DNA from 3 places in the Paenibacillus sp. FSL M7-0134 genome. Region 3 is predicted to be linked to each of the others. Evidence: riboswitches for the same ligand, from Rfam matches in the RefSeq annotation. Region 3 holds a riboswitch; each other region holds the start of a gene.
What was found. Region 3 has a riboswitch for cobalamin ahead of metE (5-methyltetrahydropteroyltriglutamate--homocysteine S-methyltransferase). Riboswitches for the same ligand answer to the same signal wherever they lie in the genome.
Positions count from the first base shown of each region.

Region 1 (9,810 bases), on a different contig from region 3:
TAGCAAAGGGCAGTACCAGCATAGCTACAACTGCTGCTGAAAATGCACAGGCTATGGAGGAAATCGCTCAAGGTGTTCAGCACATCGCCTCCTCTGCCAATGATGTATCCGATCAAATCAGTGAAGCAACCAAAGAAACGGTTAACGGTAATACGCTCGCTCAAAAAGCTGTAGCTCAAATGTCACAGGTAGGACATGCTGCCGATGAATCGCTTCGATACATCCATAGTATGAATGAGCGCTCAGAAGCCATTGGCAGTATCGTTTCGGCTATTTTCGATATTACGAAGCAAATTCAAATGTTGTCCCTGAATGCCTCCATTGAAGCTGCCCGTGCGGGCGAACATGGACGGGGCTTCGCCGTAGTAGCTGGAGAAGTACGCAAGCTTGCCGAGCAATCTAAAGAAGCCACACAAGAAATTTCTGACTATTTGGTTACCATTCAAGAAGTATCGCAACAATCTGTGGACTCTGTGACCCAGGTTAGCCGTGAAATTCATTCAGGAACGGAAATGGTTCAACAAGCGAGCTCAGCCTTTAACCAGCTAAGTGAGCTTATGCAAAAGATCAATGCTACGATTCAAACGGTATCTGCAGCAACGGAGCAAGTATCCGCCAGCTCGGAGGAAGTATCTGCTTCCGTGGAAGAGACAGCTCTCATCGCTGCCAATGCACAGCATATGATTCAAGAAATCGGTTTTAACGCCGATGAGCAACTGAATGAAATGGAAAGCCACAGCGAGGTTGTTCGCCAATTAAGCAAACAAGCAACCGAGCTGCAAAAGGCAGTTCAAAAATTTAAAATTACGTAAGCCGATACAATAGAGGATTTTGCAAAAATCCCATAAGCGACTTCCAATGGACAAGATGTAGATCGAAATGGTTTAGTTCGTCTATATCTTGCACTTCAGAGCGACTGGAATCGAATTTTGCAAAATCCTGAATAAAAAGAGGTATCTCACAGTCTTGAAAATGGCTGTAGAGATACCTCTTTATTTTTTAAAAGCGATTTTAATAATCATCCATGAAGTTTATGAATTCATTCCCATAATACGATAAATTTGCTCCATATCTAAATGAGCCCGTACCACCTCTGCGACACGGTCAAACTCTCGTTCCTTGGCTTCACGTACAGTAAAAGTGCTTTCTAAAGGTGCCAAGCCCTTAGCTTGTCGCAATCCATCCAGCCAGCACCGGCGAAAACGGTCATTATCAAACACACCGTGCAAATAGGTTCCCCATACTTTACCGTCTGTCGTACCCCAGCCTTCCTCAAAAGCTGTTCCTTCGCCACGCCGGATATGGAATAGCCTTTTCATTTCGCTTAGGTTAAAAGTTATATCTGTAGGTTCGTATGGTTCCGTAACATACTCCGTAACGCCCATATGTATTTCATAGCCTTCAATGCTTGGCTTAGAGGCAGAACCCGAATCAGGCGCAGTACTAAGCAAAAGCGGGCAATGATTAGACAGGGTTCCCTGTACGCGTACGGTTTGCTTTTCCTTTAAAAAGGTCGTGGATAGAGCCAGCCAACCTAACCCTTCTGCCTGCTGCGGCAACCCAGATTCGACGGCTTGGGGATCAAATAGCGCTGTACCCAGCATCTGATAACCTCCACAAATGCCAACTAGCTGTGTGCGTCCAGTATTCATAGCCTGCCGAATGTCTTTCTCCAGACCTCTCTCACGCAATTCCAGCAGGTCTCCAATGGTGTCTTTGGTCCCCGGTAAGATAATGGCGTCCGGTACGCCCAACTGTCCGGATTCTGTGACATAACGAACACTCACATCCGGCTCTGCGGCCAGAGCATCCGTGTCCGTAAAATTGGAAATCCGCGGATATCGTATCACTGCAATATCCAGTTCTTTATCCTCTGCTGATCGCTTGGGCTTCTTATCCAGTACTACCGAATCCTCTGCTTCAATGCGAATGTCTGGTAGATAGGGCAATACACCGAGTACAGGAATGCCCGTCCGTTCTTCCAGCCAGTCTAATCCCGGTTGAAGCAGAGACAGATCACCTCTGAATTTGTTAATGATAAATCCGCGGATACGCTGTACTTCATGGGGTTCCAGTAACTCGATGGTTCCTACGAGAGAGGCAAAAACACCCCCCCGGTCGATATCTGAAATAAGCAACACTGGTGCATCCGCCCAACCTGCCAAATTCATATTTACGATATCTCGGTCCTTCAAATTAATCTCTGCCGGGCTGCCTGCCCCTTCCATAAGGACAATATCATAGGTATCACGCAACCGATTCAGAGCATCCATAACGGTCTGTTTGGCTTTTGGCAAAAAATCCTTCCGGTAATCGGAGGCGCTCATATAGGCATAAGGTACACCGTGTACAACAATTTGTGAGTGCATATCTTTGACTGGCTTAATCAGAATCGGATTCATGTCAGTCGTGGCCTCAATACCGCAGGCCTCAGCCTGCACCCCCTGAGCGCGTCCAATTTCCTTGCCGTCCTCAGTAACATAAGAGTTTAACGCCATATTTTGCGACTTAAACGGTGCGGGACGATATCCGTCCTGCGTAAAAATACGGCAAAGCGCAGTTGTCACCACGCTTTTGCCCACATCCGACGCTGTTCCTTGAAGCATCAATACGGCTGCCGGGTTCGTGCAGGACGGTTCGAAAGTTGACAATTGCCTCTTCCCCTTTAACGAATTCATTTCAAATCTGGTCACAACCCGTACAAAATTACAATAAACAACAATAAAACAGTCTCCAGCAATTCGTTTAAAGTTCCGTATATATCTCCCGTAAGTCCACCCAAGCGGCGGTTAATACGGTTTGCCGTGAAGGTTCCAACACCGTAAGCCAAGACCGGAATCAACACAAAACCTATCGAGATTGGAAGGCTCTCAGAATATGAAAGGAACGTCTGTATGGTTGATCCTGCCAACGACAGATTCCCAGTATCCCTTGTTGCTGTAGCCAAACCTGCCAGAAGATATTGTCCTACGGCAGCACTCAGGGTCACTAATACAGCCCAGAATACGGCTAACCCTACGCGGCCACCACTCATATCAGCAAAACGCGCAGCCAGCCCATCATCATTACGGGCTTTAGGCCAGCGCTTCATTGCATGTACCATAAACCAGCGGCTCCAAACCATCGGAAGCAGCAGTAAGCCAGACACATTCCGTTCAACCAACACTGTATACAGCAAAGAAGCCTTGAGCATGAGTAGCAACACACAAGCAATAACGCCCATTGCTCCTACACGGCTATCCTTCATAATCTCCAGCATCCGCTCACGGGATCGGTAGCTGAACAAGGCATCAGCCGCGTCCATCCACCCGTCCAAATGCAATCCGCCCGTCAACCAAACCCAGACAACAAGCGTAAGAATCGCACACGGCAACGGCGGCAACACCATAGAAGTAAGCGCCGCAAAGCCCCAGACAATGATGCCAATAACCACTCCGACCAGCGGATAATAACTTGCACTGCGTTTAAGCAAATCCGGGGAAAAATCCAATTCCGCCTTCACCGGAAGACGCGTTAAAAATTGAAAAGCCGCAGCAACAGCCTGACGTTCGCGGCTCATAGCTTATATTCCAACTGTTTGAGTTCTACGGGAATGCCCGCCGTCACCAAAAATACTTCATCACAAAGACGGGCAATCCGCTGATTCATAACCCCACTCAAATCCCGATACAGCCGACCAAGCGGATATTCGGGCACAATACCGTCACCAACCTCGTTGGTCACGATGACGAGCTGCCCCGGATACTGCTCCACAGCTGCCGCCAGTTCATTAATGGCAGCTCTGGACGCAGCTTCGCCGTCCTCGCCTGCGGCCAGCAGCACGTTCGACAGCCACAGGGTCAGGCAGTCGACTAGCACCATAGGCGCGGGTGATGGCTGCGACGCTTGATCGCCGCCAAGCCGTCGCAGCAGCTCCGGCAGCGCCTTCGCTTCCTCCAGCGTCTGCCAGTCGTATCCGGCAGACTCGCGCTGGACCCGATGAAGGGCGATGCGCTCCTTCATCTCCATGTCATAGGCTTGCGCCGTTGCAATGTAGCAGGCGCCAGGCGCGCGCGACATGCATAATCGCTCGGCAAAGCCGCTTTTCCCGCTGCGTGCCCCGCCAGTCACGAGCGCTTTCATCGCTGCGCGGCTCCCTGACCGTCCGATACGCCTGCATCGGCAAAGGTCGCCATTTCGCGCATAATGCGGCACGCCGCATCAATCAGGTGCAAGCTAAGCGCACCGCCTGTGCCCTCCCCGAGCCGCATGTCCAAATGAAGCATGGGCTCCAGCTTGAGCTGCCGGAGCACCGCCGCGTGCCCGCGCTCGTCCGAGGCGTGCGATGCAAGCATGTACGCAGCGCTTGCAGGCGCAAGTGCACGCGCTACGAGGGCGGCTGCGCCTGAAATAAAGCCGTCCAACACAACTGGACAGCGATGTGCGGCTGCCCCGAGGATGACTCCTGCCAAGGCGGCAATCTCTAGACCGCCGACCTTAGTGAGTACGTCGAACGCATCATTTGCATCTGGCTGGTTCACGTCCAATGCGCGGCAGACAACCGATATTTTACGGGTAAGCCCAGCCATATCTACACCCGTCCCCCGGCCTACGATAACTTCCGGCTCCAGTCCGGTGAGAGCACATACGACCGCAGCGCTGGCTGTCGTATTCCCGATGCCCAGCTCTCCGGTAACGAATAGCCGTGTGCCACCTTTGACCGCTTCTGCTACGGCTTCTGCTCCGGCCAAAACCGCCTGTTCCGCTTCTGTACGCAGCATCGCTGGCCCTTTAGCTATATTCGAAGTACCCATGCGTACCTTACGGTCCACCAGATTCGCGTGAGCGACATCCGCATTCACGCCAACATCTACCACCTTGACATCTGCGCCCGCATGGCGTGCCAGCACATTAATTGCCGCGCCACCTGACAGCATGTTATACAGCATTTGCTGTGTAACCTCAGCCGGAAAGGCACTGACTCCCTCTTCACACACCCCGTGATCCGCAGCCATGACCATAACCGTTTTACGATCAAATTCAGGCTTGTCCACTCCTGTAATTCCTGCTAGCTTGATGGCCACACTTTCCAACTTTCCAAGACTTCCCGGTGGCTTTGTTAATTGGTCCAAATGGGCTGAAGCTGCCGAGGCCGCCACCCCATCCGGCTGGGCAATGCTATCGATCAGCTGACGCAGCTTGTTGTTCATAACTTCCACTCCCTGCTCTTTTTAAGTGTGTTTCATCGTTTATTTAATCTGCTGTATCCGAAGCACTCCTGCGCAGCAAGAGCTGCGGCACACCGCTATCGGGATGCGGAAGCATCACAGGCTCAACACCGTATACTCGTCGAATCCGATCCTCGGTTAATAACTTCGATGAAGCTCCCAATCCTTCAACCATTCCATCTTTGAGTACAAGCAAATCTTCGCAAAATTGGGCTGTCAAGTTAAGATCATGCAAGACCGCAATAATCGTCACACCCGTTTCTTGGCGCCAATCTGCCAACAGTTCCATAAATTCAAGCTGATAGCGCAAGTCCAGATAGGTCGTAGGCTCGTCCAGCAGCAATATTCGTGGCTCCTGCACCATTACTTTTGCCAAAGCTACACGCTGTCGCTGTCCCCCACTCAAGCGGTCCAATGCTCTGTCCGCCAGCGTGGTAAGACCCAATCGCTCTAGCACGCGATCCGTGATCGCCTCCACATCAACACCCTTTTCCCTGCCTAGCCAGTCCTGATGAGGAAAACGTCCCATTTCTACGACTTCCCTGACGGTGTATCCCACTGGAGGAAGCCCTTCCTGTTGGAGTACGGCTATGAGTCGGGAAAGCTCTTTTCTGCTGTAGCTACCGACCTTTTTGCCATAGATATGAACGTTTCCCGAAGTTGGCTGATCTACACCGGAAAGCAAATGCAGCAAGGTGGATTTTCCACTGCCGTTCGGACCAATAATCCCCCACCAAGTTCCTTCGTCGACGCTCCAGCTTATATTCTTTAACGCATGGAACTCTCCATAGGCACGTGTTAGACCCGCTACCTCTAACGCCCGATCACGTACCTTCTGTTGTTCACTTTGTTCTGTCACAGCATTTCCCCCCTGCGCAGCTTCTTGTTCCGGTACAGGAGATATGCGAAGAACGGTGCCCCAACAAAGGCCGTCATCACGCCCAGAGGAATTTCCGTGGGGGCTAACAACGTGCGAGCCGCCGTATCTGCCCAAGCCATAAAAATAGCTCCACCGAGCGCAGATAATGGAACAATCATCCGGTAATCAGGCCCTGTCACCAGACGAATGATATGCGGTACAACGAGTCCCACAAAGCCAATCACTCCACATACCGAGACAGCGGCTGCTGTCAGTAGCGTGGAAATGATCAGAACAGATAGCTTCGTCGCATCTACATGAACTCCCATGTGAGCCGCCTGACGTTCACCCAAAGCCAAAATATTCAGCACACGTGCCCGATTCCATAGAAATACCAGTCCTATGACCACATAAGGTAAAAGGATTCCTGTATATGACCAACCGCGCAGGCTAAGACTTCCCATCGTCCAGTACAATATTTCATTGACCGTCTCCTTCGACATGGCTGTCAGAAAGGAAACAACCGCCCCCAGAAAGGATTGCATCACCACACCCGACAAAATGAGACTTTGTGTCGGAATTTTTCCACCTTCCCGTGCCAACGTCAGCACCATCCACAGCGTCAGCATTCCGGTCGTAAATGCCACTAGCGGCAGCGTCCATATGCCAACAAATGAAAATTGAAGGCCCCAATAAATCAGTACTGCCGCTCCTACCGAAGCCCCCGAGGATACCCCCAGTGTATACGGATCAGCCAAAGGATTACGCAGCACACCCTGAAATCCGGCTCCCGCCAGCGCCAGCGCTGCTCCTACCAACATTCCCAGTAACACTCGTGGCAATCTGACCTTCAAAATAATTTGCTCTGAGGATGTATTCCAATCCGGTGTAAACGTATCGCCTAACCACGGAAGGTGGTTAACCAGAATGCCCGTGATCTGGCTGACCGGAAGCTTGGCCGAGCCGATGCCAAGACAGAGCAGTAGCGTCAGTAACAGCAGGACAAGACCTGTTCCTCCAAAGCCGATCAGTTTACGGTTCATTTGAAAATTTCAGGATACACGCCCTTGGCCACTTCCTTGAGACCTTCCGTTACGCGTGGACCCGGACGACTAATCAAATTATCATCCACGGCAAATACCCGGTTGTGGCGAACAGCCGATATTTGATCCCATCCACTGCGAGCTTTAATGATTTCGCCGAGCGTTTGACCAGTTTTGTCGTCCTTGACACTTTTGCTGTACAAAATCACGTCAGGGTTCGCAGCAATAATATTTTCCTCACTAATTTGGTACCACCCCTTCTGCGTGGCACCTACATTTTCGCCGCCCGCTAACGTGATCAGCTCGTCCATAAACTCGCCTTTACCAACTGTCCAGCCTGGTGAAAACTCGACGTATACCCGCAGCTTCTGCCCTTTACCGATATTTTTAATTCCTTCTTTCACTTCAGCTACATCTGCTCTCATCTTGTCAGTCACCGCTCTCGCTTCTTTCTGATGATCGGTGATTTTCCCATACAATTCGATGTTAGCCATGACATCTTCAACTGTCTTCGGTTCCGTTTTAAAAATCATAATTCCCATGTCGCGCAGCTTGGTCGTAGCCTGTTCACTAAGTGATATCCCTGCAAAAACGACTTCCGGGTTAGCAGCAATGATCGCCTCTTCGTTCGGTTTCATAATACCGCCCACTTTAGGCTTTTTCGTAGCTGCTTCCGGGTAATCAGAGTAGTCGGAGACGCCAACAATTTCCTTATCCAGCCCGATGGCGAACAGCGCCTCGGTTTCTGCCGGGGAAACGGAAACGATTTTATCCGGCGCTTTTTTGAATGTAAATTCCTGTCCTGTTGTATCCTTAACCGTGAGTGGGTAAACTGTTTTGCCCGGAGGCTCTTGTGCGGTTACGGTCTTTCCTGGCTGCTGTGAAGAAGTCTGATTCTCTTTATTTTCAGCATTTTTCCCATTAGCGCCACATGCACTCAGCACAACTGCCAAAATCAGAACCAATAGACCTGTTGTCCAAACCTTTATTTTTTTTCCTGCCATGATTTGCACCCCTTCATAAAAAAAATCGTTAAGAGCGTTACTTGAGCATCATCAGATATCTTCTAAATCCAGCCTTCTTTTCCTATCAAAAAACCCCCGCATCCTCATATCAGGACACAGGGGTCACGTTAGCGCAGATCGTGCGCAGGCGGCAGCTTCTTTCCGCATGGACAGTCACTGCGAACACGTCATCCTTTCCTCGAAGGATTATGGTGACAGGCGGACGGGCAGGTATCCTGACTTATGGTAAGATGCATGTCCTGAAATTCTTTCATATGCTTAGTAGCACATAAAGCAGGACTAACGGGCATGTTTCCATTTACAGTGGCGGGACCGCGCCGGACTCACACCGACTTCCCTTTTAACAGCGCAGGCAAGGGAAACCATAGTTTCATCACGCTGCGCCGACCTCGTCTGCTGGATATTTGATAAGTGGTAGTCAAGCCGTTCTTTTACTTGATGATTATAGGTTAAAAAGAGGCGGCTTACAACCCAAACAGCCTCTTTATCCGCAGGTGTCTAACCTAATGAGGAAGCATTTCTGCTATGTAATTGTGCCGTCCTGCCAGCCTCAATTGAATCCTAAATGCTTCTCCCGGCCTCGGATTCAGACTCCAAAAATCATGACCCGGTATCAGCATGCAAGCCAACTGACGAATTACGCCACCATGCGTAACGACCAAAACAGAGAGCGGCGCAGCAGTCAAACCCATGGGTTGAACTTCCATAGCAACACGCCATTCATACAGAGAGTCAAGAAATTTCCGTAGACGATTCACAAAATCTGTCCAAGACTCTCCTCCAGGAGGGGTTATCCGTTGTGGCTCATCAATCCAAGCGCGATACAAAGACACATCCTTGAGCATGTCATACGTTTTTCCATCCCACTCGCCAAAATGAAGCTCTCGCAGACGTGGTTCCATCATAGGAGACATAGTAGATAGGGAATCTCCAGACGTCAATTCTGATTCTGGCACAATGATCTGCAAGGTCTGGCGACATCGCATTAAATCGCTGCAATAGATTCGAGCAAAGGACTGCCCTTGCAATTTTTCTTGCAAAGGCTTTAATTCCTGCTCTGCTCCCGGTAGCAAACCTAAGTCGGAGTGTCCCAGATATCGACGTTCCTTGTTCCATAAGGTTGTGCCGTGACGAACTAACACGAGTTCCATGTCCCAATGCAGATCTTCTTTAGCATCATACGGCACCTTATCCTCCTGTGAGTTCGGACTTTGTGCGTATTCTACTCTCCTTTTTGCTGCTATATCTTGTTTCAAGAAATGTCACTTCCTGCTCGATCATTATTCAGTGTGTCACTCCTCACCGCACCCATCCCAAGGCAAAACAACCTGCGGCTCCTAACAAACACAATCCTACAAACATACTGGACACGGCGAACATCAGCTGGATCGTATGCCGTATATCTTTCGACTCTAGCGGTCGTATCCAATCGCCCATGTATGCACGAAAGGAGCGCACGCCATGATACACATTATAGCCTCCAAGACGAATCCCCAGTGCACCAGCAACAGCCGATTCCGGGAAGCCACTGTTCGGGCTTGGGTGCAGACGAGCGTCTCGCTTGACTGTGCGCCAGCTTCTTGCAGCATCTCGCTTGTACATCCACGCCGCTACCACAAGCATTGCCGCTGTCAGGCGTGCCGGAATGTAGTTAGCGACATCATCCAGACGTGCTG
Region 1 covers NZ_JBBOXV010000002.1:1,135,825-1,145,634, reverse strand. The annotation lists gene NSQ58_RS20745 (methyl-accepting chemotaxis protein) at 1-812, shown strand, start outside; gene NSQ58_RS20740 (cobyric acid synthase) at 1,032-2,651, opposite strand; gene cobS (adenosylcobinamide-GDP ribazoletransferase) at 2,690-3,559, opposite strand; gene cobU (bifunctional adenosylcobinamide kinase/adenosylcobinamide-phosphate guanylyltransferase) at 3,556-4,122, opposite strand; gene cobT (nicotinate-nucleotide--dimethylbenzimidazole phosphoribosyltransferase) at 4,119-5,189, opposite strand; gene NSQ58_RS20720 (ABC transporter ATP-binding protein) at 5,233-6,066, opposite strand; gene NSQ58_RS20715 (FecCD family ABC transporter permease) at 6,063-7,109, opposite strand; gene NSQ58_RS20710 (ABC transporter substrate-binding protein) at 7,106-8,113, opposite strand; cobalamin riboswitch at 8,323-8,516, opposite strand; gene NSQ58_RS20705 (histidine phosphatase family protein) at 8,638-9,390, opposite strand; gene cbiB (adenosylcobinamide-phosphate synthase CbiB) at 9,434-9,810, opposite strand, start outside.
Region 1: linked by a shared signal. The riboswitch ahead of NSQ58_RS20710 (ABC transporter substrate-binding protein) and the one ahead of metE (5-methyltetrahydropteroyltriglutamate--homocysteine S-methyltransferase) in region 3 are both predicted to bind cobalamin.

Region 2 (9,810 bases), 220 kb from region 3:
ATCTTTTTCTGGTACACTGCCGTTTTCTTAATATAAGAAATAGGCACAATGGCAGATTGCTCCTGAAGCGTCTTCAGAATCGAAGCATACAGCTCTTGACGCTTGGTTTCATCTGTCGATGAGAGCGCTTCGTGTACTTGCTGATCCAGATCTTTCTTCATCGGGAGGGCACTCAGCACCTCGGAAATTCCGAAGCTCTTCTTGGCAATGACATTAATAAAGGAATGCGGATCATAAGGTGCACCATAGTTGTACCAGAAGTACAGATCAAACTGGTTGGATCTAAGGCGCTTAATTTGAACCGTCAGCTCCAGTCCGGTCAGGTTCACTTTGACACCCAATTCTCCCCATTCAGCCTGAATGGTTTCAGCCATCGCCTTTTGGATCGGATCAGTCTTATCAAAAATCAGCTCAAAATCCAGCTGTTGTCCGTCTTTTTCCCGTACTGTACCGCCTGCGGGCAGCTTCCAGCCAGCCTCATCCAGCAACGATTTGGATTTTTCCACATCATAGCCAACAGGCTGTAAGTTTACATTCGTATACGGATAGTTTTTGGATAAAACCGTATCCGCTGTTTCCTCCAGCCCCGAGGTTACACCTTCCACCATTGCCTGCTTGTTAAAGCCATGCTGGAGTGCCAGACGTACCCGAAGGTCTGCCAGCTTGGGATTGGATGAGTTGAGTAACAGGCTTCTTGTACCTACAGGCTCGGACAGCGTGGTAACATACTGATTCGTGTCGCGAAGCTGTTTGAAAGCATCCAGACTAATGACACCCTCTCCATAAATCAGATCCAGGTCGCCTTTTTCAAAGGCCATTACACGGGTTTCGCCATCGGGAATGATTTTTACCGTAATTTTATCCACCTTCGGTGCAGTACCCCAATAGTTCGGATTACGCTTAAAGGTTGCATATTCATCTTGCTTGTATTCATCCAGCATCCAAGGTCCTGTACCTACAGGTTTCTTGATTCCTTTGGACGTATCTCCATCATCCGGGAACCCCGCTTCACCCAGAAAACGGAACGGGCGAACGACAGACAAATCCTGAAGCACTGGGTAGTATGGCTCTTTGAGCGTCATTCGGAAGGTGCTGTCATCTACAGCTTCAGTTTTGTCGAGAACGCCTACTATACCAAGCCAGCTGTGCGTTTTCTCATTTTTCATAATAGCGTCAAAGTTCTTTTTGACAATGGTCGCATTAAATAGCGTTCCATCCGAAAATTTCACACCTTTGCGCAGCTTAAACGTATATATTTTGCCGTCCTTGGAAATAGTCCAGGATTCAGCCAAAGCAGGCTCCAGCTTGCCTCCTTGCTTGTAGCTGACTAACGGCTCATAGACCATGGATTGTGCAAAAAGTTGGGAAGGATTGTATACGTGAGGATTCATCGTACCAATGTCACGCGGCCACGATAGCGTGATCGACTTTTCATTGGCAGCTCCGTCAGTAGAGGTGGATGCAGGGGTTTTTTCCTGCTTCGCGCAGCCCAAAACAACGGATAATAAGAGGAGCGCCACCAACATAAGGGTGGCAGTCTTGCGGTGTCGAACGGACATCAATGTATTTCCCCTTTTCTATATATGTGATAATGATTATCATAATCATATTTAGAATAGGTACCACGTTCTATTTTGTCAACAATATTCGACAAGCAATCCTCTTATTTATTTTAAATTTGTATAATATTAAATTTATGGCTTAATTCTCCAACGCTTGAAACAGAGTACGCGTGTACTCATGCTGTAACAAGTCTTCATCCCATTCCTTAAAGATTTCCACGATCTCCCCCTGAACCATGACGGCAACTCGATCACAAAACTGGCGAGTAGATTGGAGATCGTGAGTGATGAATAGGTAGGACAACTGACGTTCCATCTGCATTCTTTTGAGCATGTCCAGTACAGAAGACTGCGTTGTCGTATCCAGATTGGCGATCGATTCATCGAACAAGATAATATCCGGCTCCACCGCCAACGCTCGGGCAATACATACCCGCTGTTTTTGCCCGCCACTCAGCTGTGCTGGGTATTTTTCCAGACTGTCAGCCTCCATTCCTACTGATTCCAATAGAGACAGACAAATATCCAGCGCCTGTGCTTTTAGCTCAGGAAAATAGTTGTGGATCGGCTCCATTAAAATATCTCGAATGGTCATACGAGGATGCAATGAGGAGGACGAATCCTGTGCAACCAACTGGATTCGCTTGTACAGCTGAACGTCCTTCGTCTTTTCGAAATGTATAGGCTGATGATCCAGCCAAATCTCCCCTGAGGTCAACGACTCCAGCCCTAGAATACATTGTGCCAGCGTGCTTTTGCCACTTCCACTTTCTCCAACCAATCCAAGACACTCCCCCTGCCGTAACTCCAGACTCACCTTTTTCACGGCCTGCTCGCTATCTTGCGTGCTGAACCAGCCTTTTCTCCGTTTGCGGACAGGGTATGCTTTGGTCACATTCTTCAATTCCAGCATCACTGGTGCATCCTTCCTTCCGGGCTCATCTCCAACACTCGATCTGCTATGCGGCTCATACCTTGGCGATCATGTGAAATCAACAATATGGTGAGATCAAAGTCTTCTCTCAATTGTTGCAGCAATGCCAAAACCTTGTCGCGGTTGATAACATCCAACGCCGTAGTAGGCTCATCGGCAATAAAAAGGCTTGGACCTGAGCTTAACATTGCAGCCAGCAGCACCCTTTGACACATGCCTCCGCTTAGTTCAAAAGGATATGACGACAAAATATGCTCAGGATCTGTAAACCCAACCTTGCGGAGCAGAGAGCGCAAATAGGCCTCCCGCACTGGAGTAGCGCCTCCTCTGGCTATCTCCATGGCACGGATCAGCATCTGCCGCATCCGTGGCAGCACGCCCAGCGGGTGGACTTGCTGCGGTGCAGTGTGGGATGGGGCAGCACCAGCGTGCCCCGGCTCCATCTGGTCGTGCGGCATCCGACGCCGCCCGTGCAGTCTAAGCGTATCCATCAGCTGGGCGCGGACAGTCCGGATCGGATTCAACCCGCTCAGCGATTGTTGAATGAGCAGGGCAATATCCTCTCGGCGCAGCCTTTGCCAGCGCCGTTCCTGGAACGGGAGAGTGTCTTCCCCGTTATAGTAGATACGCCCTTCCGTAACACCGATACCTGGCTCCAGCATGCCTGCGATTGCGTGTGCGGTCAGACTCTTGCCGCACCCGCTCGGTCCGGTCAGGGCCACAATCTCCCCTGAATATATGGAAAAGCTCACATCCCGCAGCAGTGGTTTGCTCCCACTTCCGCTTGCTCCTACGCCTGTGCGGCAGATTTCCAAATGTTCCACGTGTAACAACGGTTTTCGCCCTGCCACTTGTTCTATCGTATCCTTGCCCCCAAGGGCTATTTGATCTCCCACTATTTGGTCGCCCCCTTTTCCGAAAAGCGGTCGCCCAAAAGCTGGCAGGCAAGTACGAATAGCATAATCGCCAAGCCTGGGAAAATCATGACATGCGGAGCCACCTGAAAATATGAGGTTGCATCATGCAGCATCACGCCCCACTCTGGCTTGGGCGGCTGTACACCCAGTCCAAGAAAGGACAGCCCAGCGATCATCAGCACCACGCGTCCGATATCCCATACCGCATAAACCAACAACTGCGGCAACGCTTGTGGCAATACATAACGTCTCAGTATACGCGCGTGTGAATTGCCGGATAAACGGGCATACCGAACGTAGTCCTCCTGACAGGCTTTTTGAACCAGACTACGGATATACCGGACATAACCCGCCCACCGTACCGCAATAATCGCAAGGGTCATGTTAACAAAACCCGGGCCCAAAATGCCCACAATTGCCACCGTTAAAATAATATCAGGAAAAGCCAATACGCCATCGATTCCCCGCATGATCAGCTGATCTACACGTCCACGCACATAACCAATGAGCAACCCTATAGGCAGACTGAAGCACAACGTAGCTACAGTAATTGCACATGCGATTAGCACGCTCGTCCGAATCCCGTAAATTAGCCGTGACAGCACATCCCGACCCAGATGATCCGTACCGAAAGGATATTTCCGACTGGGTGGTGCCAGACGGTTCAAAAGATCCACTTGAAGAGGATCATGAGGAGCGACCCATGGAGCCAATAACCCAAGCAGCACGATCAGACCAAAAAGTACGCCTCCTGCCAGCAAGCTCCCTTGAAAGGAAAGCCGTATCTTTTTCATTTTCAGCTTCCCCCTTAACGCAAACGTAGCCTCGGATCTATCGCCGTCTGGACCAAATCCACCAAACACTGAACACCTACAATTAAAAATACGGCAAAAATAACATACCCCTGAATCACCGGATAATCTCGCTGGGTAATCGCATCTATAAAATACTTACCTAACCCCGGCCATGAAAAAATGGTCTCGACGATGACATTACCTGCCAGCATAAATGATAGATTGGTACCTAGCAGTGTAATCATAGGCAGAACCGCATGCTTAAATATCTCAAAAAACAGGATATGCATACGCGAAAAGCCTCGAGCCTTCGCTGCTTTCACAAAATTCCGGTCACCCAGCTCCAGCATTTGAGCGCGCAGTACACGGGCTTGCACCGCTCCCAAACCTGCGCCAAGAGTCAGCGCTGGGAGCACTAGATGTGTCCAGTCCTCCCTTCCCATGGATGGGAGCCAGCCCAAGCGAACGGAGAATAGATAGATCAACAGAAAACCAAGCCAAAAAGAGGGAATCGACGATCCCAGCAGGGCAAACAGCCTGCCCAGACGATCCAGTGGGCCGCTGATTTTTAGCGAGGCAGCCAGTCCCAGCCCCAGCGTAAGCACCGTCATGACGGCAAAGCCCGCAGCAGCTAGCTCCACAGTAGCAGGCAGTCTGTTCCATAGTTCGGCTAGCACGGATTCCTTGGATACATACGAGGTGCCCCAATGCCCCGTGAACACATCTCGCAGCCAGTTCACATATTGAATATGAAGCGGCTCGTTTAAGCCCAGTTCCTGCCGTAGCGTCGTCAACGCCTCCTCAGAGGCAGGGACATTATGCGCGGTGAGCAAAATAGTAGCAGGGTCACCAGGAGCGAGCCGCATCAGTACAAAAGTCAGCGTGGATACAACGAATACAATGATGAGCAGCTGCGCCACACGTTCCAGTATAAAACGAATCATAGGATACGCAGCTCGTTATTCCGTAATATCAGATTGCGCTGTAATATAGTAATACTCGATCGGATGGGGTGTAAAACCCTCCACCCCTTTTTTCACACCAAACACATTATCAGGATGCACAATGAACGACTGTGGCAAATCCGCATTGATGATATCCAGCGCTTGTAGTGTCACAGCATTACGCTGCGCTGTATCCTTCGCCAGCTTCAAGCTGTTAAGAATACTCTCTAGCGGTTTGGAACTATACCGGCTTACATTGGCTTCGCTTTTCGAAGAATAAAACATGTCCATAAAATATTGCGGCTCTCCTGTATGAGCAGTAAGCATGCTGTACATTGCAAAATCCCAATCGTTTTTGGTCAACGCCTCGTCGATATTTTCCACCTTGCGAATCTTGACCTGGATTCCCTCTTTCAGCAATTGGCTTTGGATGACCTCAGCCATAACAGAGAGCTCTGGACGCTGAGGGAAAGTCAGCAGCGTAACCTCGAACGGCTTGCCTTGCTTAGTCCATGTCCCTTGAGCGTCCTTCTGCCAGCCATCCTTCGTCAACAGCTGCTCTGCCGTTCCATCCAGCGCTTTACGCTCAACTTTACCGAAGGGAAGAATGCTCGGGAACGGACTACTTGCTTCCGTACCGAAGCCCCTCATGACGGCGCTCACAATCGATGTGCGCGGAATCAGGCTGTCCACCACCTTACGGTTCGCCGCATCCTTGAATACTGGCGATTCCATATTGTACACGATCATATGGGTGCGCAAGGAGGGAGCCGACAGCACTTGTAGCTTGTCGTTCTTTTTCAGTACCTCTGCGTTATCAACCGGAATATCCGTCGCTACGTCCACCTCGCCGGATTGCAGCGCCATCAGACGCGAATTCCCGTCCGTAATGAACTTCATCGTCGCTTCAGCCAGTCGTGCCTTCTCGCCCCAATATCCGTCATAACGCTCTACGACCAACGATTGGTCCTTGTTGAACGCTTTGATTTTAAAGGCGCCTGTCATCGCTGGGTAACTCTGCTCATCTTTCATCGATGCCACATCCAGTACAATTGTCGATGGATCAGCTAGATTGGACACCAGCGCCGCGTTCGGCTGGTTTGTCGTGATTTTCAAAGCCAGCGGGCCGCTTACATCAATGGACTTCACATTCAGTAAATCCTTAGCCAGATGGCTTTTCTCGATAGAGCGCAGCAAAGACGCTTTTACACCTACTGCATCCATACTCTTTCCATCATGAAAAGTGACTTTATCCTGCAAGCTGAACGTCCAAACTGTAGGACTATCCTGCTTCCACTCCTTTGCCAGCCAAGCCACAGGCTCCAGCTTTTCATTCAAACGTACCAGTGTCTCACCTGCACCGGATCGCATCACATCCCAGCTATTATCTCCGTGCGGGTCAACGCCTGACGGTTTCCATGTATACGCCATTACCAGCTTTTTATCTGTCGCTGTTTGTTGTGCTGACGCGTTTTCACCCTTGCCGGAGCTATCCGACGTCTTATTGCTGGCACATCCCGAAAGAGCCATAACTGCCAGCAGCAGCATCACCCCTGTACATATCAACCATGAACGCCTGCTACGATTGCTAATCATTCAATGAATCCCCCTCTATCTTGTAAAATCATATAAACCTAACGCAAAACGCGAAAAAAGCATTCCGGACCACTTGATCAGCAGTCAGAAATGCTTTCATTATAAAATGTCAAAACTCACCTCGAAGCCAACTCCAAAAACATAGAAGGGATCAGATCGGTTTCAGACATTCCGTATGCAGCACGCCTAACCACCTCCCCAGCATCCCGTGGGTCTGACAGTGATGTCAAAACAGGCAGGTCTCCTGACTCCAGGCGCATCTTTCAGGCCTTCCCGGTTCTTCACAGTTCCAGTGGCTGTTCTGAAAGCTCCAGCAGTATCCTGCTGATGCCTGTATACAGTGGCGGGCCCGTGTCGGAATCAACCGAACTTCCCTTTTAAGTGAACACGCTCAACAACCATCTACATGGTCTCAGCAAAACCCCGTACATAGAGTCGTCCGGCTCACACCTGTTTTCTTCCTTTATTTCTTTCCATTACGATCTTATTTTGTTGTCACAGGCTTGTCAATAAATGCTGCACAATAATTTAAATTTGAACGATGTGGCGAGAATGAAGGTGATGTCTATTCATTGCGTGCACGAAATGAACGTGCTAAAATTAGGTATATAGATAATCATCGTGTCCGTATACTAAAAAGAGTCTTCGCCGCGCCAACGGCAAAGACTCTTAGGACTTGAAAGGCTGTGGATCACCACCACGGCGCGCTGCATAACTAAATGTTAATGCAAACGAAACCCACCGTTAGGGGCCAACCTAATTACGCGGTGGGTTTTCGCTTGTTCCGAAATTTTCGACGTAGCCAGCGATAAAGTTTACGAATACTAAACACCAGGCTTAGTAACGTAACCATCCAACGCACCACATCGTAGCACGACACAAGTGTAACCATCGGCTTCACCCCCTTTCGGGAAGCTGCACCGTAGTCCGAAAACATCCACCACTATTCAAAATCCATAAGGTAAATTATACCACGACCTCGCCCACTACTCTAGCAAATTCCTCTAGTAAATAAATCAACTTAAGAGTTAACTTTAGCGCCACTGCACAGTCGGACAGGGTCAATATCTATATGTCCCCAGACGGCAAGGGTTTATTTATTCCTAATCATCAAACCTTCTGTGGAACCTCCTGAACCGTCACGCTTTTGACCGGTTCGCCCTGTTTTCTTGTCAAAACGATGTTCAAGACAATCGCTGTAATCGAACCCGAAACGATGCCATTTTGCAACAGCATTTTAGCAAAGCTCGGCAGCTGGTCGAACATTTGCGGCAGAACGGCAGAGCCTAGGCCCACGGCAATGCTGCATGCTGCGATCAGCAGATTGCTTTCTTTCCGTAGATCCACTTCTGACAAAATAGACATGCCTGATGCAGCGACCGAGCCGAACATGACGATCATCGCCCCGCCCAGCACAGCGTTAGGAATCACTGTCGTTAAGGCAGCCAGCTTAGGAAGCAAACCAAGAACAACCATGATACCGCCCGCAGCAAAAATAACGTTTCGCGATTTGACGCGTGTGAGTGAAATCAGACCAACATTTTGCGAGAAAGCTGTATAAGGAAACGCGTTAAAAATACCCCCAAGCATAATCGCAAGTCCTTCGGAACGCAGACCATTGACGATCTGCTTCTGCTCCACCTTCTGATCAATTGCTTTGCCAACTGCCAAATAAACGCCTGTAGACTCAACCATACTGACAATATTGACGATAATCATCGTACAAACTGCCATAATGCTAAACTCTGGCTTACCAAAATAAAACGGCTGTGCAACACTCACCCATGAAGCCTCCGCCACGGGAGCAAAATGCACCATTCCCATTCCATAAGCAACCACTGTGCCCGCGAACAAACCAATAAGCACGGAAATCGAGCGCAAAAAGCCTTTTGCCAACCGATTCACAAGCAGAATAACCAGTAGTGTGACTAAGGCCAACAGTAAATTACGTGGCTGTCCAAAGTCCGAACTGCCCTGACCCCCTGCTACATTGTTCATCGCCACCGGAATAAGGGATAGACCGATAATCGTAACGACCGAACCTGTAACCACCGTCGGGAAAAAGCGTAGCAGCTTGCCATACAACGGTGCTGCTAACACCACAAATATACCAGACAAAATAATGGCACCATACGCTGTCGCTAAATTTGAGGTCGAAGCAATCGCGATGATGGGCCCTACTGCCGTAAACGTACAGCCTAAAATGACAGGCAGTCTACTACCGAAAAAGCGTGTGCCCATAATCTGTAATAACGTAGCAATCCCGCAAGTGAACAGATCGGCAGCCACCAAATAAGCCATCTGGGCTGGCGTCAGGTGCAATGCTCCCCCTACAATTAGAGGTACAGCAATTGCTCCAGCGTACATCGCCATGACATGCTGGAAGCCCAGCGCGAATAACTTTTGTTTACTTAACATCCCACATTCTCCTTAACGGGAGGAATCACCACGCCAGCTTCCTCTATAAAATGAACCTCGCCTGGTGCCATGGAAGCGATACGCGCAAGAGAACGTACGGCAATGCCTCTTTGCTCCAACAGTCCACGGCCTTCCTGGAAGCTCTTCTCAATCACACAGCCAACCCCGGCCAGCTCCGCTCCTGCTTCCTTCACAATATCCGTAAGTCCGACCAATGCTGCGCCAGTAGCCAAAAAATCATCTACGATCAGCACATGGTCGCTGGCATGGAGATATTTTTGGGAAATACTCACCTGATAGGTTTCCTGCCGAGTGAACGAATGAACCTCGGCGAAGTATACCTGCTCATTCAGCGTGATTGCCTTCTTTTTCTTCGCATAAATGAACGGGACCCCCAAGGCAATAGCAGTAGCCATAGCAAATTGAATACCACTAGCTTCAATTGTAAGCACCTTGGTGATCGGAGCACTGCCGAAAAGGCGTGCAAACTCCTTACCAATCTCCAATGCTAATGCTGTATCTACCTGATGATTCAAAAATGAATCTACCTTTAGTACGGTATCAGATAAAATTTGTCCCTCTTGACGAATACGTTCCTCCAAAGCTTTCATTATGCGAGTATCGCTCCTTCTGTACTTTAAAATA
Region 2 covers NZ_JBBOXV010000001.1:925,473-935,282, forward strand. The annotation lists gene nikA (nickel ABC transporter substrate-binding protein) at 1-1,559, opposite strand, end outside; gene NSQ58_RS03985 (ABC transporter ATP-binding protein) at 1,702-2,478, opposite strand; gene NSQ58_RS03990 (ATP-binding cassette domain-containing protein) at 2,475-3,392, opposite strand; gene nikC (nickel transporter permease) at 3,392-4,207, opposite strand; gene nikB (nickel ABC transporter permease) at 4,222-5,151, opposite strand; gene NSQ58_RS04005 (ABC transporter substrate-binding protein) at 5,167-6,747, opposite strand; cobalamin riboswitch at 6,965-7,168, opposite strand; gene NSQ58_RS04010 (nucleobase:cation symporter-2 family protein) at 7,858-9,165, opposite strand; gene NSQ58_RS04015 (xanthine phosphoribosyltransferase) at 9,159-9,776, opposite strand.
Region 2: linked by a shared signal. The riboswitch ahead of NSQ58_RS04005 (ABC transporter substrate-binding protein) and the one ahead of metE (5-methyltetrahydropteroyltriglutamate--homocysteine S-methyltransferase) in region 3 are both predicted to bind cobalamin.

Region 3 (9,810 bases):
CCATCTCACTAATTTAAGCAACAGAAGACAGCTTGAGTTTTCATTGGAAGAGAAGCTCCCTCAAGCTCGTCAACGTCATGAGCACTTATCTGTACTGGTGTTGGATATTGATCACTTCAAGGAAGTCAACGACACCTATGGGCATGCGGCAGGAGATGCAGTGCTGCGCCAGCTTGGGCAGATTCTAATGGAAAAATGTCGTCCTAATGATGTAGTCACCCGCAGCGGGGGGGAAGAATTCACCGTGCTTTTGCCAAATTGTGCTTTTCGGCAAGCGTTGCGAATAGCTAATCAGATTCTTAGTGGAGTAAATCAGCACGAGTTTATTTTAGCGGATGGTCTTGTTCTTAAGGTCACGGTGTCCATCGGTGTGACGACATTTCCTGGTACCGGGGAAGATATGTCCGGGGCAGCCCTGTTGGAGCAGGCAGATAAAGCACTATACGAAGCTAAAAATGCAGGACGTAACCGGGTTTGCTCATATGAAACATAATTTGAGGCATGACCATTTCATAGAAATAGCCGATACAACCCTCTTTTGAGAGTCGTATCGGCTATTATCATTTTGAATCTTCATTATGATTGCATTTTCCCACCACGAGTGATGTACGATTGGCAAGCGAAGCCAGCGTATGGGACCCCCATACTTCCAGCATACATCGTTCGCTCTCGGCTAAAATTTCGGATACGGCTATCGCCAACTCCTCACAAAAAGGATTGGTTTCCGGTTCATGCATCATACCCGGGAAAATCGGATCACATATTTCAATGGCGTGGTATATATCAGCAAGTGTAATATGGTCGGCCGAACGGGTAAGCACATAGCCTCCCTCACGACCTTCGCGTGCTGCAATCAAATCTGCCTGTACAAGTCGCGTCAGCACCCTGCGCACCAAAGTGACTTCGCAGTCAATGGAACGGGCAATAGAACCGCTGGCACAGAGTTCTCCGTGCTTTTCCAAATAGACAAGCGCCTTTACCGCCACCCCAAGCCATTTGGGCGTTGCGGTGCGTAGTCGTTTTTCACTATTCAAATGAGATGACACCCCTAAGCTGTAGAAACTTCGTTGAATGCATTGTACGTGATGTCAGAAGTAAGTTCAAGCCTGAAAGCCGGAATCCTCTGTAGCATTAGCGCCCAAAGTAAAATGAGCTAGCCGCACTTCCCCGCTCAACAACAGGTATACATCACGTGTGCCAGAGACTGAATGTACCGCTTCCGAAAGCGTAACCCATGCTTGCGCCCCTCCTGTATTGCCCACGTTCACACGTGCCACAGCTTCGCTGTCCGGTGCATCCAAACGCAACTCAATTGTGGCATCGCTACTGTTGCATGACACGCGACACTGAAGCTCGACCACACTCACCGTATCCATGTCTACGCCATGAAAGGCAATCCAACCGGAACGTTGAGGTGTGCGCGGACGTACACAGGCCTCCCTTTGCTCCTTGCTTTCATCCAGTACGATGTCGGAGCAATTATCAAAGTTTTCAGCGCGGATACTTCGTCCAGCTTGGCGTGGTGGAATAACTTCGCCACGAACGTACACAGGGTGCTCCAACCGGATATCCGCTGAGGAAGCGCCTGCCAGCAGTGTATATTCACCCGATTCAACGCAATAGCAATCCCGTGTAACATCCCAAATCGCCCAATCCTTCATCCGAATCGTAAAGGAAACCGTTCGCGTCTCACCTGCCTCTAAGCGAATACGTTGAAAACCGCACAATGTCTTCAATGGTCGCTTTACTCGTGAGGCACCAGGCCGTACATAGAGTTGTACAACCTCTTCACCAGCAGCTACGCCCCTATTCGTCACCTCTACCCACACCTGGAGCGTATCCACAGCATCCAGTGCAGCAATAGATTTTACGCTATCCTTTGGGACATCCGTACGCAGGTCATTATATTCAAAAGGCGAATACGTCAATCCATGGCCAAACGGATACAAGGATTCACCTTCAAAATATTGATAGGTACGACCGCCGCGAATAATATCGTAATCTTTGATGTCGCCCAATTGATCCTCGCTCTGAACCCAGGTCATGTTCAAACGCCCCGCTGGCGCGTAGTCTCCAAATAACACATCCGCTATTGCTGTACCCTGCTCTTGTCCCGCATGAGACGTGTATACGATCGCTGGAATATGCTCCTGAACCCAAGGGATGGCAAATGAATAGCTGCCCGTCAGAACCACAATCGTATTCGGATTGACGCGATACACTTCCTCGATAAGCCGTTGCTGGGAAGCTGCCAGTTCCAAGCCTGGACGGTCATTCTCTTCCTTTCCATTGATGAGCGGGTGATTTCCAACAAATACAATTGCTGTATCTGCCGCTTGCGCAGCGGCTATCGCTTCCGCTAAACCATCTGACACCGTCTCTACCTGGAATGTTTGGCTCTGTCCTAAAACTGTCGAGGCGTTACTCTCTACAGCGTTAAGTGCAAATTTTTCAGCCTCCACTACCTTTAATGAGCCCTCCGTTCCGGCAATCACTGGTTTGCCATTCCATGTTGTCCACAGATGCTCTCCTTGTCCAACAGGAGTCAGCCCAAAGACCTCTTTGACATACCAGCCATACGCTTCATCAGCTGTAACACGGAGCGTTTCCTCATCACTCGTCACGTAAGTACCCAGATGCTCATCATGTAACGTCACACTGCCATAGCCCCAATCCGTCATGGTCAATACTGTGGGCTCTCCATCCTGGGACAGGCGCATCTCACCGGAAGAATCGACTGTGAGCTTCGCTCCGTCATTCACCGCCGTCAAGATCACGCGTTTCTTACCGTCACGGTACACGACGCGTTCCTTTGCGTCCTTGCCTTCCAGCTTGGCACGAATCGCCTCCAGCGGTGTAACCCGGTAGGGCAGCGTACCGGAATACCAGTCGCGGTACACCTCATTGCCATGCGTACCAATGACCGCTACTTTGCCGCACCGGGCAGGGTTCAAAGGCAAGAGTTCATGCTCATTTTTAAGCAATACGATCTGCTCCCTCGCCGCACGCAACGACAATTCACGGGCTTGCTCTGTCAGGAGAGCTTCCTCTCCGATTGAGGCATAAGGATTGTCTGCCGCCGGATCAAATTCCCCCAAACGAAAACGGACACGGAACGTATGGAACAATGCCCGATCCAGGTCTTCTTCTTGTAGCGTTCCTTGCGCCAAAGCTTCTCGAATCGCCTGCTTGGAGAGCTCTGCATCATCTGTAATGCTGTCAATTCCCGCCCGAATAGATTCGGCCACGCCAGGCGTATGGGAATCGTAATACTGATGATCGTTGACAATCCCCATGACATCACCCGCATCACTTACGACAAAGCCGTCCATCCCCCATTCGCCCCTGACAATATCGTTAACCCCATGATATAACGTAGCAGGCGTTCCATTAATCAGGTTGTAAGAAGTCATCATCGACTGGGCGCCGCCTTCTGTAAAAGGCTTCTCAAAGGCTCTTAAGTAATATTCTCGCAGATTTCGTGGGTCTATACTGGAGGAGCCGATTCCCCGGTCCACTTCATTGTTGTTACCCAGAAAATGTTTTAAAGTGGCAACCGCTTTCAAATATACCGGATGATCCCCCTGTATCCCCTTGACTAACTCCTTTGACAACTCTCCCGTCAAATACGGATCTTCGCCGTAAGCTTCCTCATTGCGTCCCCATCTCGGGTCACGCTCCATATCCACCGTAGGTGCCCACAGGGTCAGACCGTTTAATTTTGGATCACGACGATAGTAAACACGTGCCTCATCTGCGATAACAGAGCCGATGAGGCGCATTAATTCCGTATCCCAAGTACATGCCAATCCTACAGGCTGAGGAAATGAAGTCGCCTCACCTAACCACGCTATCCCGTGTGCCGCTTCCGTACCGTGCTTATAAGCTGCGACTCCCAATCGGTCAATGGCCGGCTGGTATTGCAACATGGATTCAACCTTTTCCTCCAAGGTTAGTCGCGAAACGAGATCCCGTACACGCTCATCCAGATGAATCTTCGGATCTTGAAATAAATATTCGATACCCGTTGTTTCATGACTCATATCCGTCATCTCCTTAGCTTAATTAAGATGATAAAAAGTACTTTTATGAAAGCGTTTTAATATATCATAGCTAAAAAGGGGTACCCCGGCAACAATACCGAAAACATCCTATACTGTTTGAAAGAGAGACCGCAGCATAAAGACAAAAAAAGTTGTATTTTACCTTCAATATACAAAGCTAAAAATAATATTTTTTGGTATAATCAGGATATATCACTGAAGGAGGAAGCGCTAATGAAAAATACCGGAATGACAAGGCCTCTGGATCAATTGGGGCGGATTGTACTCCCTAAGGAAATGCGCACTACAATGGATATCAATATCGGTGATTCACTTGAATTTTTCGTAGATGAAGAAGGGTTTGTACTAAGAAAATACACCGGTGTCTCCTGCAAATTTTGCGGCGCAGTGGATCATTTAACTTATTTTCGCGACAGCTTTATTTGCGCAGAGTGCATCCAGGTATTAAAGACCGATGAAAATGTGCATGCCACAAGCACCGATGCTATCCAGGCTCAAGAAGATTCTAAGCCGACCCGAACCAATACAACCTGGCAACCCAAGCAATCTAGAGTGCAGCAAGGTGAAATGGTAAAAAAGCTACGCAAGCTGATTCAGGAACACCCGAATCTGCCACAAAAAGTATATGCCGAAATGCTAGATATTTCCCAAGGCCGGGTGTCCCAGTTGAAAAAGCTACTCTAAACCTTCCCAAAACAATATCCCAAGATCATATACTATGTACTCGCAAGCCTATCATTTTCATCGCAACTACGATGGCCAGATATAGAGTAAGATACATATCCGTGGATGTGTCCCTTACTCTGTATCTGGCTTTTTTATACCGCCCACTCCTATCAATGTGACAATAGTCACATACTCTCAATGTTTACGTATATACAATATATAGATCGAAACAATTGGTTAACACAAGATATCATCAATATGTTGTTTTTGTGAAAAATATATATATTTTACTATATGGAGGGTTTTACGATGAAGGTGCTGGAGGAACATCAATTATACGACATCGGCGAGCGGGTCATTGGGGCACAAGATCTGGACATGCTGCGGGAGAATGCGAATTTGAATGGAGAATCGTTCAGCGGCAAAATGAGCAAGCTTGGGTCCGAGTATGCCAAATGGTATGCGCGCCTGCGGGTACTTCCGCCTGAACTGACGAACGCGATTGACCACGGATATGTATATGTTCACGATTTGGACCAATATGCGCTCGGAACTACAAATTGTATCTTTATCCCGTTTGGTCGTTTACTGCGAGACGGCTTCAATACAGGCAACGGCTCTGTGCGCACACCGCAAACGATTATGTCCGCTATGGCACTGGTCGCCATTATTTTCCAATCTCAGCAAAATAGCCAATTCGGAGGTGTCTCCGCCAATAAAATAGATTGGGACCTTGCCCCATACGTTGCCCGGTCCTTCCGCAAGCATCTGCGCAAGGGACTTCGGTTGTTCGAGGAAGAGATAGAATCCCATCTGTCTGACGACGAACTACATATGGCCAATCCCCATTTGCAAGAAGTCTGCCCTCGTTCATACGCATTCGCACGCGAAGAAACGGAAACGGAAACCCGGCAGGCTGCTGAATCGCTCATTCATAACCTGAACACCATGAGCAGTCGGGCGGGTGGACAGATTCCATTCACTTCACTGAATTACGGAATGTGCACGTCTGCTGAAGGACGGCTTGTTACTCAATCGCTGCTGGAGGCCACTATTCGCGGCTTGGGCAGCGGGGAAACTCCTATTTTTCCGCAGCATATTTTCCAATGCAAAGAGGGAATCAACCAGGCAGAAGGCGACATCAATTATGATTTGTTCTTACGGGCAGTAGAATGCTCTAGCAGACGGATGTATCCCAATTTTGTGAATGTGGATGCCACCTTCAACTTGCCTTTTTACCGTGCTGATGACCCGGATACCATTATAGCGACAATGGGTTGCCGTACCCGCACCATTTCTGACCGTTTCGGTAGAAACCGGCAGAGTGGCAAGGGAAATCTCTCCTTCAATACCATTAATCTGGTGCGGCTTGGCATTGAGTATGGTATTTGCACAGGCAAACGCCTGACACCTGACCGTGATCGCTTTGATGCGAGACTGGAAGAAGTTATGCGCATTGCGGTGGATGGCCTAATCCATCGCTATCAAATCCAGACCAGCCAACCGGCCAAAGCCTCGGACTTTATGATGCGCGAAGGGGTATGGGAAGGTGGAGAACAACTGGCGCCAGATGATAAGGTGGGAAGCGTACTAAAGCACGGTACGCTTTCGATCGGGTTCATCGGGCTGGCTGAGTGCATGAAGGCACTATACGGGAAACACCACGGGGAGGATGATTTCGTATACCGCGAGGCACAGCGAATCATCACTTCCATGCGCGTGTATTGCGATCGAATGAGTGAATATCACAATTTAAATATTACATTGTTCGCTACGCCTGCCGAAGGTCTGTCGGGCAAGTTCACATTGCTGGATCAACGTGATTTCGGGATTATCCCTGAGGTAAATGATCGAGAATATTACACGAATTCTTTTCATATTCCCGTGTATTATACGCTCCCGGCTGCTCGTAAAATCAGCTTGGAAGCTCCGTTCCATAACCTCTGCAACGCTGGTGCGATTTCATACATCGAGCTGGATGGTAACGCGCGGAATAACCCGGATGCGTTTCTTAAAATTGTTCAGTACGCACTGCATCAGAACATCGGCTATTTCTCTATCAACCACCCGGTGGATCGTTGTACGGAATGTGGTTATGAAGGGATTATCGGGACAAGCTGCCCCCAATGCGGCACAGATGAGGAGCATACACACTTTCAGCGCTTACGTCGGGTAACCGGATATCTGACAGGAGATTATACCGTTCGCTTTAATGCTGCAAAACAGGCAGAAGTTCGAGACCGGGTGAAACATAAGTGAATTTGTGTGGCTACATTCCGGAATCTCTGAACGAAGGATACGGCCTGCGCACTGTCGTGTTTATTAGCGGTTGCCGTCATGCCTGTCCCGGATGCTTTAATCCAGCGTCGTGGAGCTTCCGTGCAGGTGAGCCATTTACACCCCAACGACAACAGGAAGTCATTCGTGACATCATGGATAATCCGTTGTTGGACGGACTGACTCTCTGCGGGGGAGATCCGTTTTTCTCAGCAGCAGAATGCTCGCAATTTGTGCGTGACTTCCGCGAGGCCTGTCCCGACCGAACCGTGTGGGCTTATACTGGCTTTGTCTATGAAGATTTACTCACAGATCAGGAGCGACAGGAGCTAGCGCTTTTGTGCGATGTGATTGTGGATGGTCGTTTTGTAGAACAGCAAAAGGACCTGACCCTTCCCTTCCGGGGCAGTCGCAACCAGCGTCTGGTAGATGTAAAAGCCAGTATTCAGGCAGGCTATACCGTTTCATTGGCTTAACGCGAAGTTTACCCGGCAAGATGCTATATATCTAAGACAAGTCCCCATCATGGGTAAGGCTTGTCTTTTTTTCATATAGCTAACTGTTTCCATTGGAGTTTCTATTGCGCATCCTGTAAGTTTCACTTATGATGGTGAACAAGTATACGAGTGCATAATTATTCGTCATACCTTAACCGCATAGCTTGGAGATAGGTGTCTGTTCTATTCAGATCAGGCTTAAAAGGGAAGCCGGTGCAAATCCGGCACGGTCCCGCCACTGTAAACGGGGAACTTTCAGCTGTTCATATATCCACTGGTCCACAGACCGGGAAGGAATGCTGAGAGTCATGATCCGTAAGTCAGGAGACCTGCCTATTTTAACAACATCGCAAGTACCTACGGAAGATAGGGAGGTGTTAAGAGCAGTCGCCGTATTTTTGATTTTTTAATCACGGAGGCATTCTTTCCCCTACTTATTTTTAACTCTGGGGGAAGAATGCCTTTTTTGGTACGTAAAAATAAAACAGCTACCCACTAGGAGGAAAAGTACATGTCCATTATTGAATGGCCTGAATTGTCCGGCTTGATTAGCAGTAATCTGGGATATCCGCGTATCGGCGAAAACCGGGAATGGAAGAAAGCACTGGAACGCTTCTGGAACGGCAGCATTAACGAAAGCGAACTGCAGACGGAGATGAAAAGATTACGGTTGGAGCATCTGAGCAAGCAGCGTGACAAGGGGATTGATCGCATTCCTGTCGGAGACTTCTCCTATTACGATCACATGCTGGATACATCTGTAATGTTCGGTCTGGTACCCGAACGGTTCAACCATCGTCCCGCAGGTCCGGTTCCTCTGTCCGTGTATTTTGGGATCGCTCGTGGACAGAAGGGAGCAACCGCCAGTGAAATGACCAAATGGATGAATACCAATTATCACTACATCGTTCCTGAATTGGCAAACGCAGTCCCGGTGTTCACTGAAAATAAACCCTTACAGGCTTATCGTGAAGCAAAACGAGAACTAGGCATTGATGGGAAACCGGTCCTCATCGGCCCCTATTCATTCGTTACCTTATCCAAAGGCTATGATCGTAAGGATTTGGCCACCATCGTACGAAGCTTCCTGCCACTGTACACCCGTATCCTGTCTGAACTAGCGGCAGAAGGCGTTCAGTGGGTCCAAATCGATGAACCTGTCCTAACCACCTCATTCCCGGCAGAGGATTTGGACATTATTCAGGAAGTCTATGAAGCTTTGACTCAAGCTGCGCCCTCCTTGAATATAATGCTGCAAACCTACTTTGGCAGCCTGGACCATTATGAGCGTCTGTCCGCACTTCCGGTACAGGGATTGGGTCTTGATTTTGTGTATGATGATGGCGAAAATCTTCAGCATATATTGCAGCATGGCTTCCCTAAAGGAAAAACGCTGGGCGCTGGGGTTATTGACGGGCGCAATATATGGCGAAGCGACCTGAACGCTGTGGCTGCCCTGCTGGGTCAGTTAGCAGAACAAACCACTGCCGCACAGCTTATCGTACAGCCATCATGCAGTCTGCTGCATGTGCCAGTCAGTCTGGAGGCAGAGCACAAGCTGGACAAGGAGCTGGTGCAAGCGCTGGCCTTTGCCGATGAAAAGCTGGAGGAAATCGCCGTCCTGACGGCTGCACTTGGCAAACACGATCCTTCCGCACTCGCCAAGCTTGAGCAAAGTGCGGATGCGGTAGCCCGTTTCAACAGTTCAGCGGCACGCGTACAGACAGCTGCCGATCTGGCCGACCTGTTGGCAAAAGAGCCTCTGTCACGCAGCGTTCCTTTCGCCGAGCGTCGTGAGATTCAGCAAAATAAGCTGAAGTTGCCTCCACTGCCTACGACGACCATTGGTAGCTTCCCGCAAACCGCCGAGATCCGCAAGGCCCGCCTGCACTATCGCAAAGGAGAATGGTCAGCCGAGCAATACCGGGCGTTCATCCAACAGCAAATTAAGGAATGGATTGATATTCAAGAGGACATTGGCATTGACGTGCTTGTTCATGGGGAATTTGAGCGGACCGATATGGTTGAATTTTTTGGCGAAAAGCTGAACGGCTTTGCTTTTACGCAAAACGGATGGGTGCAGTCCTACGGCTCCCGCTGTGTCAAACCGCCGATTATATACGGAGACGTTTCCTTTGATCAGCCCATGACCGTGGAAGAAACGGCATTCGCCCAATCGTTAACTTCCAAGCCTGTTAAGGGAATGCTTACAGGCCCTGTGACCATTTTGAACTGGTCTTTTGAACGTAACGATATTCCTCGTAGTCAAGTTGCTTTACAGTTGGCTCTGGCATTACGGGCAGAGG
Region 3 covers NZ_JBBOXV010000001.1:702,747-712,556, forward strand. The annotation lists gene NSQ58_RS03000 (GGDEF domain-containing protein) at 1-493, shown strand, start outside; gene NSQ58_RS03005 (Rrf2 family transcriptional regulator) at 561-1,034, opposite strand; gene NSQ58_RS03010 (glycoside hydrolase family 3 C-terminal domain-containing protein) at 1,101-4,043, opposite strand; gene NSQ58_RS03015 (AbrB/MazE/SpoVT family DNA-binding domain-containing protein) at 4,278-4,748, shown strand; gene NSQ58_RS03020 (anaerobic ribonucleoside triphosphate reductase) at 5,040-6,989, shown strand; gene nrdG (anaerobic ribonucleoside-triphosphate reductase activating protein) at 6,986-7,483, shown strand; cobalamin riboswitch at 7,660-7,855, shown strand; gene metE (5-methyltetrahydropteroyltriglutamate--homocysteine S-methyltransferase) at 8,016-9,810, shown strand, end outside.